3 linked regions of the Prochlorococcus marinus str. MIT 0912 genome follow. Each later gene encodes a partner of the first gene's protein in a complex. Links are inferred from orthologs where the notes say so. Each region holds a gene or a part of one and is shown on either strand. Other genes may lie near its edges. The genes, in order: nuoB, O5640_RS08975 and nuoH.

Region 1 (5,294 bases):
ACAGATTCACCAACCGGATCTTTTCCCCAAGTTTTTCCATCATCATTGCTTACTAGTAATGTTCCATTCCCTCCCGCTGCCCAAATCGACTTAGATGGATCCCAAACAAGATCTTGATAGTTATAGCCATTGACTATTGGGATTATGGGCTTTGACCAGGAATCTATATCATCTGGATCTGCATTAAATCTGATTTCAGCTCCTCTAGAAAGCATCCATAAATCACCATTAGGCTGCTCACCAACACTTTGAACTCTCTTACTGCTTGCTCTTTGATGAGGAATCCATATCTCCTCTCCAGGGCTTAGGACAGAGAAGAAGTTCCCAAGGCTACTAACACTTAGATAGCCACCATCATTTCTACGTCTTAATTCTCTTATGCCTCCAGAGCCTGAAGTATCAACAACGATTGCTTCCCAATTTGTACCAGCATCAGTTGTTTTATAGATTGCTCCAGCAGTAGTTGCAAGCTCAGCCGAATCCATATCAATTGTTGTTATCAAATATGGATCTCCTGGTAACTTATTTCCCAAATCGAGACGAGTCCAATTTTTTCCTCCATCAGTTGTATGAAGTATTAATCCTGGTTGACCTGCGATCCAACCTTCTTGACCTTTAAAATCAACGCTGATCAAACGAAAGTTACCTTCGCTTGGAATATCTAAATTTCGTTCTTTCCAGGTAATTCCTCCATCATTTGTCTCCAGAATCAACCTATTCGTACCAACTAAAAACCCTGTTTTATCATCAACGAAGTCAATATCTAATGGATTTGCCTCAGTATCAAGGTCGATTAATGACCAAGGACTTGATGAGCCAATGGAAGCATTGCTAACTGTACAACCACTAAGAGCTACTCCAACTATTAAGACAAGGGTCAAATTAATGAAGTTTGAAAACAGACGTTTCATTTCAAAGAATAAAGAGAAAGAAAACAGGCAGCGGCTAAAGCAAGGCTCCCAAAAATAAGAACATTTTTCTGGCCTGAAGGAAGTTTATTAAATCCAAAGCCATAAGTAAGGTTTTCTTCAAATCCGCTTGGCTTTGATTTAGGTCCAATATCCTTGTATCCTCCGAATCCTACTCGACAGACTGGACATCTAAAACCCTCTCTATCGATGTCTAAGAATGCTGTCCCTGGTTCAATATTTAGCTTTTTTATACCCTCATCAGGATCATAAATAAAACCACAGCTCATACACTCGAAGCGATTGAATTTTGGATCAAATTCCTGAGTTGAGTTTTTTGATTCAAATGAAATAACTTGATTTTGTTTTTCATCAGAACTCAAATCTCTCAAGGGATTTGAGTTCATTTTGGTGTCTTCACTCACAGTTTTCACTTTCACACATAGCAACTGTATGGCACAAATCTAGAAAATGGCTGTCAGAATGATATTGAAATCAGTAATTCATTCATGTTTTCCCTTCAGGGTTATGAGTATTTCTTAGGATTTCTTCTTATTTCTGGAGCAGTTCCCATTCTCGCTCTTACAACAAATAAGCTCATATCTCCTAAAAGCAAAGCAGGAGAAAGGCAGCTTACATATGAATCTGGGATGGAACCCATTGGAGGAGCATGGATCCAATTTAATATTCGTTACTACATGTTTGCTCTTGTTTTCGTTATATTTGACGTTGAGACCGTGTTCCTTTACCCATGGGCAGTTGCATTTCACAAACTAGGGTTATTAGCATTTATAGAAGCTCTTGTTTTTATCACGATCTTGGTTGTGGCATTAGCATATGCATGGCGAAAAGGTGCCCTTGAATGGAGTTAAATTCCTTGAAAAAATCTCCCTCTTCTGAAGCCGTTCGAAACCTAAGACAAGCTTCCTGTGGACCAGTGGGAACACCTACAGTAACTAATGACTTAAGCGAAAACATCATCCTGACTAGCTTAGAAGATCTTCATAATTGGGCAAGATTAAGCAGTTTGTGGCCTCTTCTTTATGGAACTGCTTGTTGTTTTATTGAATTTGCCGCTCTGATTGGATCTAGATTTGATTTTGACAGATTTGGCTTAGTACCAAGAAGTTCTCCTAGGCAAGCAGATCTGCTAATAGTCGCTGGAACTGTCACAATGAAAATGGCACCTGCTCTTGTAAGACTTTATGAGCAAATGCCAGACCCAAAATATGTAATTGCTATGGGAGCTTGCACTATTACAGGTGGCATGTTCAGTGCAGATTCAACAACGGCAGTTAGAGGTGTTGACAAATTAATTCCTGTTGACCTTTACCTTCCTGGATGTCCTCCAAGACCGGAAGCGATTTTTGATGCGGTTATTAAATTAAGAAAAAAAGTTGCAAACGAGTCAATCTCTGAGAGATCAAAAATTACTCAAACTCATAGGTATTTAACTATCCCTCACAAGATGAAGAGAGTTGAATCCAAGGTCAATGGACAATATCTAAATGCGAAAACCCAATTAATTGCTTTAAATCCCTCCTTATCTGAAGAATTTGATAAATCTTTTAAAGAGGTTCAACAAATATCTGAAGAACTCTCAAGTAATTAAGCATCTTTTATAAAAAAATGACAGATCAATCAAAAATTGTAGTTGAAGAAAAAATCTCAGGTCCAATAAGTGATTGGTTATCAAAAAATGGATTTGAAAATGTTCCTCTACCAAATGACCATTTAGGAGTCGAAGTTATCAAAATTTCGCCTACTAATCTTTTATCAGTTGTTGAAGCGTTGAAAAATGATGGATTTAATTATCTGCAATGCCAAGGTGGATACGATGAAGGTCCTGGTTTAAATATTGTTTGTTTTTACAATTTAATAGAGATGAGTGAATTTAAAAAAGATATTTCTCCCAGAGAAGTAAGAATAAAAGTATTCCTAGATCGAGAAGGAGATTTAACTGTTCCAAGTTTATATAGTCTTTTCAGAGGAGCAGATTGGCAAGAAAGAGAAACATTCGATATGTATGGTGTTATTTTCAAAGGGCACCCTCATCCTAAAAGACTTTTAATGCCGGAAGATTGGAAAGGATGGCCACTTAGGAAAGACTATGTTCAGCCAGATTTCTATGAAATGCAAGATGCATACTGAATTTATTTACCTTTTTTGTATCTTCTATAAAATCTCATTATTGCCAAAGCGAGACTCCTAGGATCGTGCCTCAAAGTTGGAGTGGTCTTTGAACCCTGAAGTGATGCTAAATAAACTTTATAGCCTCTAGACAAAAGGTCAATCTTATTGCATTTGACCGGTTCAGCGCCTTGTGACTTGTAGTAATCAACCAATGGTGAAGAGGCTAATTCATCTTGAGCAAGTATTGAACTAAATATTTTCCTAGTAATCCCTCGAGATGCCAATTGCGCTTCTATAGCTCTCACATGACCAGTAACGTCAAGCCCATCAGTTTCACCTGGTTGGGTCATTAAATTACATATGTAAAGTTTTGGGGCCTTGCTCCTCTCGATTGCTTCGACTATTTCAGGTACAAGTAGGTTTGGAAGAATTGAAGTGTAAAGGCTGCCAGGCCCTATTAAAATTATTTCTGCATTTCTGATCGCTTCCAGAGCTCTGGGTAAAGCGGGCGGTCGAGAAGGGAAACAACCGATTCTTATGATTGGCAGGTGAGCCTTTCCAATAGCTGATTCTCCATCAATTCGTTCACCATTTTCAAGCTCCGCCCACAATCGAACATCTACATTAGTAGCTGGTACAACTTGCCCCTGAACAGCCAGGACTTTACTAGATGCAGTAATCGCAGTCTCTAAGCTTCCAGTTATGGCTGTTAATGCGGAAAGGAAAAGGTTCCCAAAACTATGTCCCTCCAGTCCACTTCCTGAGGGGAAGCGATATTGAAAAAGACCTTTTATTAGTGGCTCTTCCGTTGCTAAAGCTGCCAAACAATTTCTTATATCTCCAGGAGGCTGAACTCCCAATTCTCTTCTAAGAACGCCACTACTTCCTCCATCATCAGCGACAGTAACTATTGCTGTAATTCTACTGCTGTATCTTTTTAAGCCTTTTAACAAAGACGATAAACCTGTTCCCCCACCAACAGCAACAATATTTGGACCTCTATTTAATTTTTGTTTAGCTCTTAATGCATCGACTAAAAAAGTATCTTTTTTTGATCCTAAGGCCTGCTTAATAGATTCAAAACTTCTCCCTTGCCCCCAAACCAAAAGAGATATCCCTATCAAAAAGACTATTGGTCCAGAAATAGTTCTTGGTATAAAAGTAGTTATGAATCCTAAAAACCAAAAAAGTATTTCAACGACCCAATATATTGGGCGAAGATCAGCCCAAATCGACGCTCCAATCAAAGCAATTAACAAGCCCATTCCAGATGTCATCATCCACCTTTTGACTACTAGTCCTGGCAAAAGCCATCTAATAGCTCTTTTAAAGCGTGAGTAAAGCTGAAAAGACAAACTAGCGAAAAAGCTTTTACGCAAAGTAGATCTTTTTAATTTTCTTTTCCTTCTTTTGTTCAATGGATTCAAGTTAGAGAAGATTTCAACAAAAAGACCTAAATAATTAATTCATAAAAACTCTAATTAAACTTCCCAATTCACATATCTCATACAAAATGAGATAGGTAAACAAACCTTAGGAGAGAGTGTGCCAAAAAACACTCAAGTAATGTTGATGAAAGATCTCAGTGTAGAACTGGGATCAAATAAAGTTCTCAATGAAGTTAATCTGTCCATGAGTCCTGGAGAGAGACTGGCAATTGTTGGTCCATCTGGCTCAGGCAAGTCAACAATACTTCGCCTACTAGCAGGATTGCTCTTACCTACTAACGGAAGTCTTCAAATATCAGGTATTGAGCAAAATTATTTAAGGCTTGATCAAAACAACCCTCCCGATGTGAGATTGGTTTTTCAAAACCCAGCATTATTAGCATCATTAACTGTTAGGGAAAATGTAGGCTTTTTGCTTGAAAAGCAAAAAATTTTTTCTGAAGAGATTATTCATAAAAAAGTCATAAATTGTTTAGAAAAAGTAGGTTTATATGATGTAGCAGAAAAATTTCCAAATCAACTTAGTGGAGGAATGCAAAAAAGAGTAAGTTTTGCTCGTGCATTAATTAGTGACTCCAATACAGGGAAAGACTCTATTCCACTGCTTCTATATGACGAACCAACTGCTGGTTTAGATCCAATAGCTTGTACTCGAATTGAAGATCTAATGATTAAAACCACTGATGCTGCTAAAGGCTGTTCAATCGTAGTAAGTCACGTTTCAAGTACAATTGAAAGAACAGCTAATAGAGTTATTTTGCTTTACGATGGAAAGTTTAAATGGGATGGATCTATAGATCAATTT
Region 2 (5,179 bases), 120 kb from region 1 along the record:
ATTTACAGCTATTCTTAAAGCCTGAAAAGTTCTTGTTGAGGGATGAATCCGACCATATCTTTGCTTGGGTGGGAAGCATCCGGCTATTGCATAAGAAAGGTCTTGAGTTCCAGAGTATGGTCCATGTGCAGCTAGATCAGTTTTGATTTTTCTTGCAATACGCCTAGAGCGCTTTTCTTCTCCTAATTTATATATTAAATCAGCTAGATCCTTCTCAGAGAGAGTTTCAATGATTTCAGCTGCACTTGAACCCTTTTTGGGATTCATGCGCATATCTATTGGACCGTTTAGACGAAAGCTAAAACCTCGTGAAGGCTCATCAAGTTGATGACTACTAACTCCAAGATCTGCTAAGACGCAAATGGCTTGCTGGTCAAGTGAAAAGTCTGCGAAGTTTGTAGAGATTATTTCTATTCTTGTTCCAAATTTTATTAATTTTTTTGATGCTGCTTCTCTAGCTATTGGGTCTTGATCAAGCCCTATAATTTTGATTCCTGGGAAATTTTCTAGTATTTGAGCTGAATGCCCTCCTCCTCCAATGGTGGCATCAATAATTAATCCTTGTTTTGTTAATTCACTTGGTAATTCCTTCAGTGATTGGATTATTTCTTTCCCCATTATAGGGACATGATTAAAGTTAGAACTTGCACTAATTGGCCCTTCTTTCATGAGTTTTCACTAGTATTTAAACATTGCTTTGGTTGGGCCTAATGACGCAGCTTGAAACGCGTACCGAGCCAATGGTGGTCAACTTTGGGCCACATCATCCATCAATGCATGGGGTGCTGCGACTGGTCGTAACCCTTGATGGAGAGGATGTTGTTGATTGTGAACCAGTTATTGGTTACTTGCATCGAGGGATGGAGAAAATTGCTGAGAATAGAACAAACGTTATGTTTGTTCCTTACGTGAGCCGCATGGATTATGCGGCTGGTATGTTTTATGAAGCAATTGTTGTTAATGCCCCTGAGCGTTTAGCAAATATTAAGGTACCTAAACGAGCAAGTTATATCAGAGTGATAATGCTTGAGTTGAATAGAATCGCTAACCATTTGCTATGGTTAGGGCCATTTTTGGCTGATGTCGGGGCACAAACTCCTTTCTTCTATATTTTTAGAGAAAGAGAGATGATTTACGATTTATGGGAGGCTGCAACTGGTCAAAGATTGATTAATAATAATTATTTTCGTATTGGTGGCGTTGCATGTGATTTACCTTGGGGTTGGTTAGAAAAATGCAAAGATTTTTGTGATTGGTTTGGTCCGAAAATTGATGAATATGAAAAGTTGATAACTAATAACCCTATCTTTCGTAGACGTATAGAAGGTTTAGGAGTTATAGGGAAAGAGCAAGCGATTAACTGGAGTCTGTCTGGTCCAATGCTTCGGGCAGCAGGTGTTCCATGGGATTTGAGAAAGGTAGATCATTATGAATGTTATGACGATTTTGAATGGGATATTGCATGGGAGAAAGAGGGGGATTGTTATGCAAGATATAGAGTTCGTATTGAAGAAATGAGACAGTCATTAAAAATATTGCGACAAGCTTGTGAGATGATTCCTGGGGGTCCCACAGAAAATCTTGAGGCACAAAGGACAGTTGATGGAAAAAAAGGTGATTTATCAGGGTTTGATTATCAATATGTAGCTAAGAAAGTTGCACCTACTTTTAAGATTCCTAATGGTGAATTATACACACGCCTTGAGTCTGGAAAAGGAGAGATAGGAGTATTTATTCAAGGTAATAATGATGTAACTCCTTGGCGGTTTAAAATTAGAGCAGCTGATTCTAATAATTTGCAGATACTTCCTCACATACTGAAGGGAGCTAAAGTCGCTGACATAATGGCTATCTTAGGTTCTATTGATGTGATTATGGGTTCTGTGGATAGATAGTTTCTTTTGGAAAAGCGTAATCCTAGAGAATGGTTATGTTTGAAACGAACAGTTCGTTTTGGTGAGACAGATGCTGCTGGTGTGGTGCATTTTCTTGAATTATTCAGATGGTGTCATGAAACTTGGGAAGAAAGTTTAGAAAATTATGGAATAGTTTTGCAGGAAATTTTTCCTACAACCCAAATGAATAAATGCCAACTGAATGTAGCTTTACCAGTTGTTCATTGTGAAGCAAATTATTTTCAACCACTTTATGTTGGAGATACTATCAATATCGAACTGAACCCAGAGAAGATAAATGAGTCTTCATTTATACTTCGATTTAAATTCAAAAAGAATGGTGAGAAAATTGGTACGACAAATATAAAACATGTATCGATAAATACGATTACAAGAGAAAAATGCGCATTATCTAAGCAAATAAATTTGTGGCTTCATGAATCTAGTTTGAATTTTTAGTTAATAGGTCTATTAAGGACTATCCAATCTTGCCATTTTTTGATTTCCCATTTTTTATTGATATTTCTTGAAAGTTTTGGACAATCGTACCACTTTAGTGGTTTTTTGGATGGCTGCCAGTCCTCAATGAGATCAGTCAGAAGTGAGATGATTGGATATCTGTTGATTTCTTTCTCTTTGAATTTCGTTAAGGCAACTAAACGTTGTCCCCATTTCTTATCACTAACTCCTAGTACAAAAATGTCTTTAATTGGGATTTGATGTTTTGAGACTATTTTCATTAATTCTATTTCGATATCTTCTGGGAAAATCGTTTCACCACCTGAATTTATAGCTGAATCTCTTCTGCCTAGAATTTGTATTGCTTTTCTATTGTCGAGACTGATGTATTGCGCTAAATCGCCTGCTTCCCACCATCCATTCGTATCTGTAATTTCTACGAATTTACCATTATTCCATTTTGAAGTTGCAATTCTACTAGTTTTAATTTTAAGTGAATGTCTTTTGTTGATTTCTATCTCAACATCTTCAAGAGGGAACCCAACACTATTACTTCCTTTTATAAAATCTTTGGGACTCAAGCAAGTCACCATTGCTCCAGTTTCGGTAGCCCCATAACAAGGCGCTAAATTAATAGACTTTCTCCGCGCTTTGTCAGCAAGATCTATGGGGATCAAAGCTCCTCCAAGCCAGATTAAAGCTAGAGATTGCAGCCATTTTAAACCATCAGGATTATCAATCAAAGATAATAATTGAGTTGGGACTAGGGATGTAATTAATGGACGTCTATATTTATTAGCTAATGCTTCACTAAACTGCCTAAGTTGAAGCGGTTCATGCATGAAAGAAGGTGAAATCCAGTGATACTCTGATCGCCAAGTGCGATGTCTCCACCAAGGCATGAAGCCACTTATATGGTGTAAAGGTAGTGAATTCAGAATGATGCACTCATTTGGTGTAAGTCCATGATTCTTTAACCACTTTCCGGTTGCTAAAGCCGACTTAGTTAGATTTTTAATTGATTGTAAACACAGATTTGGTCCTCCAATACTGCCCCCACTTGCAATGATTATTCCTTCTCCTTCAGGTAAAGATAACGATGTGGAAAATTTCGTTTGATCTTTTGGAGGTGCTAGATATACCCAGTTATGTTTTTCAAAATTCTTCAAAATTTCTTTTGAACATTCCAGGTTTTTTTCAGGAATACATTTTACAACTGCAATATTGCTCATGCGGCTTCCCAGACTAATTTTGGATTGTTGTTAAAGAGTGGCCCTTTGGGGCACCACCCAGGTGCAAGTCCAGGTGCACAAGGATTTTCTCTTTTGAGTTGCATAGCAGCGAGGTGATTAATCCATTTTCTACCAATACCAGTTTCAAAAGCTGTGCTTATTACTTTTTGACTATCTTCTTTCTCTAGTTCTTTTAAAAGTAATCGAGGATCACCATCTAATGCAGGGCGACGGATTTGCCAACTTTTCCATGTTTTTCGTAAATATGGAAATTCAACTAATGATTCATCTAGTGCAATTGGAATTTGATTGGCTAATGAAAATAAACCTTCAATGTCTTTTGATGGGAGTGGCTGTTCAATCCATTCCAAACGAGATTCGTTTTTGAGTTCGTTACTCCATTCTTGTGCTTTTTGACGACTCCATCCTCCATTCGGATCAATTCGAAGTTTAAAATTTTTTGGGAGAATATCTAAGATTTTTTGTAATATTCTCTCTTCCTCAAAGTTATTTTCTTGGTTAGATACTTTCCACTTTATTGTAGATGAACTTTCCTTTTTATTTGATCTATCTATATAGTTAATTATTGACTCTAAAGGATCTATATCTGTAGGTAAAAGATAAGCTGATTTTGTGATATCAAATACTTCAAAATCTAGCTTTCTTATAGTTTGATTTTCCAAATCGGCTAAGGAGGCTCCCAATCCAAAAGTAAGTGCTCCTAATCCTTCTAATTCACGTAAATAGTTTTCTATTGAATCTTTTGTAGTTTGTCTTCCAATAAAATTTAGACATTCGATACTTTTTTTTAATTCATTTTTCTCAATAGGTGAAACTTCACCCCATCCACAATTCCCATCTGAGTCTTTTATTCTCAACAATAAACCTACCTTGTTATGAATAATTCCTTGCGAGGTGATTAACTTTCTTGTTAATTGAAATGAAAATGGCTTGATATTAATAATTAATTTCATGATTCAACAAAATCAAAAATTAATTATAAAAAAATGAGGATATAGCAAAACCTATACTCAAGCATAAACCATTAATTGTCTGAAAGCGTAGAGCTAAAAACTTACTATTTTTAATAAGCTCGGGTTGATTGTGATGTCTTTTAATTAATTTGATAAGATCTAAACCTGAAGGAAGGCTAATTAAACATATAAGAGTCGTTATTGGCCATATTCCACTCATTACTGGAAATAATTCTAATAAAAATATTAGACCAACTAACCACGGTAAAAATTCTGCCGCTCGATGAGTGCCTAAAACAACTAAGGGTGATTTTTTACCGACAGCAGCATCTTGGTTGATTTGATGAAAATGCGAACAGAACAGAACCAAAGTGGTAGCCATCGCTGGACCTGCTCCAACCATAAGTGCTGTTCCCCAGGGGATTGCGTGAATATTAGATTTTGTAGAAATAACAATTAGTGCAGCAGCTGTCGCAAGAGGGCCAAAGGCAATCCAGCATAGGGGTTCTCCCAACCCCTTATACCCCAGTCTAAATGGTGGCCCTTGATATAAATATCCAAGGAAACAGCAAATTAAGACCAAAAAAAGTACTGTTATTTTACTTTTTAGAGCAAGGAT
Region 3 (5,372 bases), 130 kb from region 1 along the record:
TCTACCTTATTTTTTAATATCAGGAATAGTAATTTTATCAATTTTGACAGGGATATTTATCTGGCACAATAATAAACTAAAGAAAATACCTAAGTTCAATGAACAATCATTTCATGCTCCAGTTTCATCGAAATATATACCAACAAATGCTGATCTCATTTTTCACTGGAAAATAAATCCAGCTAAGCTTCCAAACTACATCGAAAGTTATCAAGATAAATCTAGCAAAAAAACTATAAATAAAAAAATAAGTTTTATTAGAGATTCTTCTTTTAAATTAATTAGTCTTGACTTTGCAAAAGACATCTCAAAATGGGTAGGAGATTATGGGAGCTTTGCTGTATTTGATTCAAATACACAAGCTCTAAATGATTGGATAATGGTCTTAGCAATCAAAGAAGATATAAATATTGAAAAAGAATTAGAACCTATTCTAGGTTCTAAAATTGTTGATGTAAATAACATCCCAAGCAATAAATTAAACAACTCTAACTCAGAAATAATTTCAAAAAAAATTAATTCGAATAACTCAATATACTTTGCGAATGCAAAAGATAATCTTTTAATATCATCCAATCCAAAAATCATAAAATCCTCAATAGATGAATTGGATAGAAATATATTAAATACAAAAATAAAATATAAGAATATTCAATTAAAGGATAATCTTAAAGACGGTCTATTATTATTAGAAATGTCTCCAAAAAAGATTATAAGTCTAATAGGTCAAGAAGAAAATTTATTTGAGATAGATGAGATAGATAGCCTTATATCTTCTCTAAATATAGATGACAATAAATTAAATCTAGAAGGAATAATATCTTATAATAATAAAACTAAAATGCCGATCAAAGATATTAATTATAATTTCGTTGATATCAAAAAAGAATCTGAATTATTTCAAGATTTTATAATAGTTGATAATCCAAAGCAGTATCTGAGTAAAGATTCTAGCCATCCATATCAAAAACTTATCGCTTCTCTTATTCAAAAATCAACAACTTCAGATTATTCTAAACTTTTGAAAATAATTCTTGAAAACTCCAAAGGAAATATGATTTGGATAAATAATAAAGGCTGGTTGGTTTTGACTAGGAAATCTGATACGAACAAAACAGAAATAGATACTATTTTAAAAAAAGAGAACTTCCTGAATTCAAATATAGATTTTCAAAATAGGAAGCTAGAAATTTGGTCGAAAATAAGTACATATGAAAATGAAAAATACGAGTTAAAAGAAAATATTGAGGCAATTATTGACGAAGATAAAGAGAATTATATTTGGAGTAAAAACTTATCTTCTATTTCATATTTTGATAATAAAAATTACTTAGACTATTATTCAGACAATGAAAAAAATATCGATGAAGTTAATGATTTTGATGATGTTCTTAGAATACATTTAGGGGAAGAAAAAACTAAGACAGTTTTAAATAATTTCTATCCATATATCTTACTTAAAACTATGTTAGGAAACAAACTAACTCCTCCTCAGAATATTGATATATCTATTGCCGTCCCTACAATTAATTATCCAGACTTTATTAAAGTTAAAATCAACTTAAAAACAAGTTAATAAAAAGTTTTAAGTGCTATATTCATTTGGTAGCTTACTTCTATACAGTAAACTGAAGTTGAACATTATTTTTTCCAATTGGACTGAAAAATTAAGTTGCTGGAGCTAAAACCATAGATAACGAACAAAAGACAACTAATTTGGTTTTAAAGCCAGGCTTGGAAGGGGTTCCAGTAACCAATTCAGGGATATGTGAAATTAATGGAACAGAGGGAAAACTGAACTACAGAGGTTATCCAATATCTGAGCTAGCCCAAAAAAGTAGTTTTTTAGAAACCGCATTTCTTTTGATATGGGGAGAACTTCCGACTGAAAATGAGCTTCAGAAGTTTGAAGAGGACGTTCAAATGCATAGACGAGTGAGCTTTCGAATTAGAGATATGCTCAAGTGTTTTCCAGAATCTGGACATCCAATGGATGCCCTCCAAGCAAGTGCTGCATCTTTAGGCCTCTTTTATTCTCGAAGAGCAATTGATGATCCAAAATATATCTACGACGCAGTAGTGAGGTTAATTGCAAAAATTCCAACTATGGTTGCTGCTTTCGAGCAGATAAGAAAAGGAGATGATCCAATTCAACCCCAAGATGATTTACCGTATTCCTCCAATTTCCTTTATATGCTAACGGAGAGGGAGCCAAATCCTCTTGCAGCAAGAGTCTTCGACAGATGTTTAATTCTTCATGCCGAGCACAGTCTTAATGCGAGTACGTTTAGCGCCAGAGTAACTGCCAGCACACTAACTGATCCTTATGCTGTCGTAGCATCTGCCGTTGGGACATTGGCTGGACCTCTTCATGGAGGCGCCAACGAAGATGTCATAGCAATGCTAGAAGAAATTGGAAGCCCTGATAAAGCATCTGCATTTCTAAATGATGCGATTGCAAAAAAAAGGAAAATCATGGGCTTTGGGCACAGGGAGTATCGTGTTAAAGACCCTAGGGCAACAATATTACAAGCCTTCGCAGAGGAACTTTTCTCGGAATTTGGTAAAGATGAAATGTATGAAGTAGCCAAAGCACTGGAAGAAGAGGCTATTTCCAGACTGGGACCAAAAGGTATATTCCCAAATGTTGACTTTTATTCTGGACTTGTTTATCGAAAGCTTGGTATTCCTCGAGATTTGTTTACACCAGTTTTTGCGATTTCCAGAGTTGCTGGTTGGTTGGCTCACTGGAGAGAGCAACTTGGAGCAAATAGAATTTTTAGACCATCACAAATTTATGAAGGAGAAAAAATCAGAAATTGGCAGCCTCTTAATAGAAGATAATTTGAAATTTATTTTTCTCGAATTTAAAATTAATTCAAAATTACACTAACCTTGTTGTTAGATTAAATATTAGAAGTGAATTCAGGTATAGACCTTGAAATGAGTTTCACCCAAGGTGTTCAAAACCTTGGTTTATCTCATGAATTAGCACATCTTTTATGGATTCCTCTCCCGATGCTTTTAGTATTGGTGTCGGCTGTTATTGGTGTATTAGTAACAGTTTGGCTTGAAAGAAAAATTTCTGCAGCAGCTCAACAGAGAATTGGGCCTGAATATGCAGGTGCACTTGGTATTCTTCAGCCCATGGCAGATGGGTTAAAACTTTTAGTCAAAGAAGACATCATCCCAGCAAGAGCAGACAGTGTACTTTTCACAGTTGGTCCAATATTAGTTTTAGTTCCTGTAATTTTATCTTGGTTAATTGTTCCATTTGGACAAAATCTTTTAATTAGCAATGTTGGTATTGGAATTTTCTTGTGGATAGCCCTTAGCAGTATCCAACCTATTGGACTTTTAATGAGTGGTTATTCTTCTAATAATAAATATTCTTTACTAGGTGGACTTAGAGCTGCCGCTCAATCAATTAGTTATGAAATTCCACTAGCGCTAGCGGTTTTGGCAATAGTTATGATGAGCAATTCATTGAGTACTGTTGATATAGTTGAACAACAAAATACTGCAGGTTTTCTTAGCTGGAATATATGGCGACAACCTGTAGGTTTTATTATTTTTTGGATTTGTGCATTAGCTGAATGCGAGAGACTACCTTTTGATTTACCAGAAGCAGAAGAAGAACTTGTAGCCGGTTATCAAACTGAATATGCAGGTATGAAATTTGCTCTGTTTTACTTGGCTGGATATATAAATCTTGTTTTATCTGCTTTACTTGTCTCTGTTCTGTACTTAGGAGGATGGGGTTTCCCAATCTCAATTGATTGGTTTTCATCTTTAATAGGTCTTTCAATTGATAACCCATTAGTTCAAATTATTGCTGCGTCTCTTGGAATTGTTATGACAATTCTGAAGGCTTATTTACTGGTTTTTTTAGCAATCTTATTGAGATGGACTACTCCAAGAGTGCGGATTGATCAACTACTTGATCTAGGATGGAAATTTCTTTTACCTATTTCGTTGGTCAACTTACTTGTAACTGCTTCACTTAAATTGGCATTTCCTATGACATTTGGCGGATAAAAGAAAAGCAACACAATAGCTTTTTTTTTAAGTAAAAGTACCTACATTCACTTGAAAAAAACTGTATAATGACTATTGTAAAAAGAGGCCACCGGCAGCAAATTCAATATGCTTGGTTTCCTTGAAAAAGTTGCCGACTACACTAAAGAAGCCGTTAGTGCAGCGAAATATTTAGTTGATGGACTAGGCGTTACGTTCGACCACATGCGTCGAAGACCTGTAACGGTTCAATATCCTTACGAAAAGCTAATTCCCTCTGAGCGTTATAGAGGAAGGATTCATTATGAATTTGACAAGTGTATTGCTTGTGAGGTTTGTGTAAGGGTATGCCCAATTAATCTTCCAGTTGTTGATTGGGTAATGAATAAAGAAACCAAGAAAAAAGAATTAAGAAATTATTCTATTGACTTTGGTGCATGTATTTTTTGTGGAAATTGCGTTGAATATTGCCCTACAAATTGCTTATCAATGACAGAAGAATATGAACTTTCTGCATTTGATAGACATAGCCTTAACTACGATAATGTTGCTCTTGGAAGACTACCAACAAGTGTCACTTCAGATCCATCAGTTCGTCCTTTAAGAGAATTAGCTTATTTACCAGAGAGCATCATGGACCCTCATGAATTACCTATGAACCAAAAAAGAGCAGGTAAACTACCAAGTCAGATTATAAAAGAACTACAAGCAGAGAAATCACAAGCAGAAGATAAGAATAATTCGTCAGATATGGTTTCAAATAACTTAAATTCTACTAATTAATGAATATCGCTTATTCAACTGAATTAATTTGCTTTTTAATTCTTAGTTCTGTCATAGTTTCTGGGAGTTTGGCAGTTGTTTTATTAGAAAATATTGTTTACTCAGCATTTTTGTTAGGTGGAGTATTTATGGCTGTAGCAGGTTTATATCTTTTACTAAATGCTAGTTTTGTCGCTGCAGCTCAAGTCCTAGTGTATGTAGGAGCTGTGAATGTTTTAATATTATTTGCAATAATGTTGGTTAATAATAAAGAAAAGTTAAAACCCATTGAAGGTCTTAAAACTAGAAAATTAATATCTGGTGGTGTTTGTGGTGGATTATTAATTTTATTATTGCGAGTTAGCATTACCACTAAATGGAACCTCCCTGGACCAACCTCTATTGGTGAAGAAGCAACTGAAAGAATTGGTGAACATCTTTTCACCGATTATTTATTACCTTTTGAGCTTGCTTCTATTCTATTATTAATGGCTATGATTGGAGCTATTGTATTAGCAAGAAGAGAAGTTTCAATTCCAACAGATGATATAAATGATTTAAAGAATCAAAAATCCTTAAGTGATAAGAAAATT

What was found.
Region 2: the proteins of nuoB (region 1) and O5640_RS08975 are in contact, whole or in part, in a cryo-EM structure (PDB 6KHJ), measured with the Thermosynechococcus vestitus proteins. The link is inferred for Prochlorococcus marinus str. MIT 0912 from one-to-one orthologs. Residues at the interface, in WP_011056552.1 of Thermosynechococcus vestitus: Leu46, Met47, Tyr48, Thr50, Ala51, Cys52, Phe54, Ile55, Glu56, Ala58, Ala59, Ile61, Gly62, Ser63, Arg64, Phe65, Asn76, Pro78, Thr89, Thr91, Lys93, Met94, Ala97, Leu101, Met123, Phe124, Ser126, Asp127, Ser128, Tyr129; in WP_011057128.1 of Thermosynechococcus vestitus: Pro17, His18, His19, Pro20, Ser21, Met22, Val25, Arg27, Met29, Thr31, Ile38, Asp39, Cys40, Glu41, Pro42, Val43, Ile44, Gly45, Tyr46, Leu47, His48, Arg49, Gly50, Met51, Lys53, Ile54, Asn57, Arg58, Pro65, Tyr66.
Region 3: the proteins of nuoB (region 1) and nuoH are in contact, whole or in part, in a crystal structure (PDB 6Y11), measured with the Thermus thermophilus proteins. The link is inferred for Prochlorococcus marinus str. MIT 0912 from one-to-one orthologs. Residues at the interface, in WP_096411117.1 of Thermus thermophilus: Arg16, Glu17, Gly18, Leu24, Leu27, Val28, Trp30, Gly31, Arg32, Asn34, Ser35, Trp37, Thr54, Asp55, Ala56, Asp59, Ala61, Arg62, Phe63, Gly64, Glu66, Val67, Phe68, Arg69, Ala70, Ser71, Arg73, Gln74, Ala75, Asp76; in WP_096411122.1 of Thermus thermophilus: Arg36, Val44, Arg45, Met46, Gly47, Pro48, Asn49, Arg50, Val51, Leu57, Gln58, Ala61, Asp62, Ile64, Lys65, Ile67, Phe68, Lys69, Glu70, Ile72, Val74, Glu223, Ala224, Glu225, His233, Thr234, Glu235, Tyr236, Ser237, Trp241.

What each region holds. Positions count from the first base shown.
Region 1 is NZ_CP114783.1:1,676,126-1,681,419, reverse strand. Bases 729-3,645 are described here. They hold nuoB (NADH-quinone oxidoreductase subunit NuoB), read left to right. Parts: upstream 729-1,770; coding sequence 1,771-2,520; downstream 2,521-3,645. Other genes in these bases: O5640_RS09580 (gluconeogenesis factor YvcK family protein), read right to left, coding at 3,062-3,645; O5640_RS09585 (NAD(P)H-quinone oxidoreductase subunit J), read left to right, coding at 2,538-3,059; O5640_RS09595 (NAD(P)H-quinone oxidoreductase subunit 3), read left to right, coding at 1,418-1,780; O5640_RS09600 (rubredoxin), read right to left, coding at 908-1,333; O5640_RS09605 (photosynthesis system II assembly factor Ycf48), read right to left, coding at 729-911. Also shown: more of O5640_RS09605, read right to left, coding at 1-728; more of O5640_RS09580, read right to left, coding at 3,646-4,459; O5640_RS09575 (ABC transporter ATP-binding protein), read left to right, coding at 4,587-5,294. UniProt on the Escherichia coli protein: NDH-1 shuttles electrons from NADH, via FMN and iron-sulfur (Fe-S) centers, to quinones in the respiratory chain. The immediate electron acceptor for the enzyme in this species is ubiquinone.
Region 2 is NZ_CP114783.1:1,559,864-1,565,042, forward strand. The notes cover bases 1-2,802. They hold O5640_RS08975 (NAD(P)H-quinone oxidoreductase subunit H), read left to right. Parts: upstream 1-710; coding sequence 711-1,895; downstream 1,896-2,802. Other genes in these bases: rsmH (16S rRNA (cytosine(1402)-N(4))-methyltransferase RsmH), read right to left, coding at 1-669; O5640_RS08980 (acyl-CoA thioesterase), read left to right, coding at 1,902-2,354; O5640_RS08985 (AMP-binding protein), read right to left, coding at 2,351-2,802. Also shown: more of O5640_RS08985, read right to left, coding at 2,803-3,586; menC (o-succinylbenzoate synthase), read right to left, coding at 3,583-4,560; menA (2-carboxy-1,4-naphthoquinone phytyltransferase), read right to left, coding at 4,580-5,179.
Region 3 is NZ_CP114783.1:1,546,955-1,552,326, reverse strand. Bases 1,984-4,978 are described here. They hold nuoH (NADH-quinone oxidoreductase subunit NuoH), read left to right. Parts: upstream 1,984-2,919; coding sequence 2,920-4,038; downstream 4,039-4,978. Other genes in these bases: O5640_RS08900 (NADH-quinone oxidoreductase subunit J), read left to right, coding at 4,800-4,978; ndhI (NAD(P)H-quinone oxidoreductase subunit I), read left to right, coding at 4,147-4,800; O5640_RS08915 (citrate synthase), read left to right, coding at 1,984-2,844. Outside these bases: O5640_RS08920 (DUF3352 domain-containing protein), read left to right, coding at 1-1,576; more of O5640_RS08915, read left to right, coding at 1,717-1,983; more of O5640_RS08900, read left to right, coding at 4,979-5,372. UniProt on the Escherichia coli protein: NDH-1 shuttles electrons from NADH, via FMN and iron-sulfur (Fe-S) centers, to quinones in the respiratory chain. The immediate electron acceptor for the enzyme in this species is believed to be ubiquinone.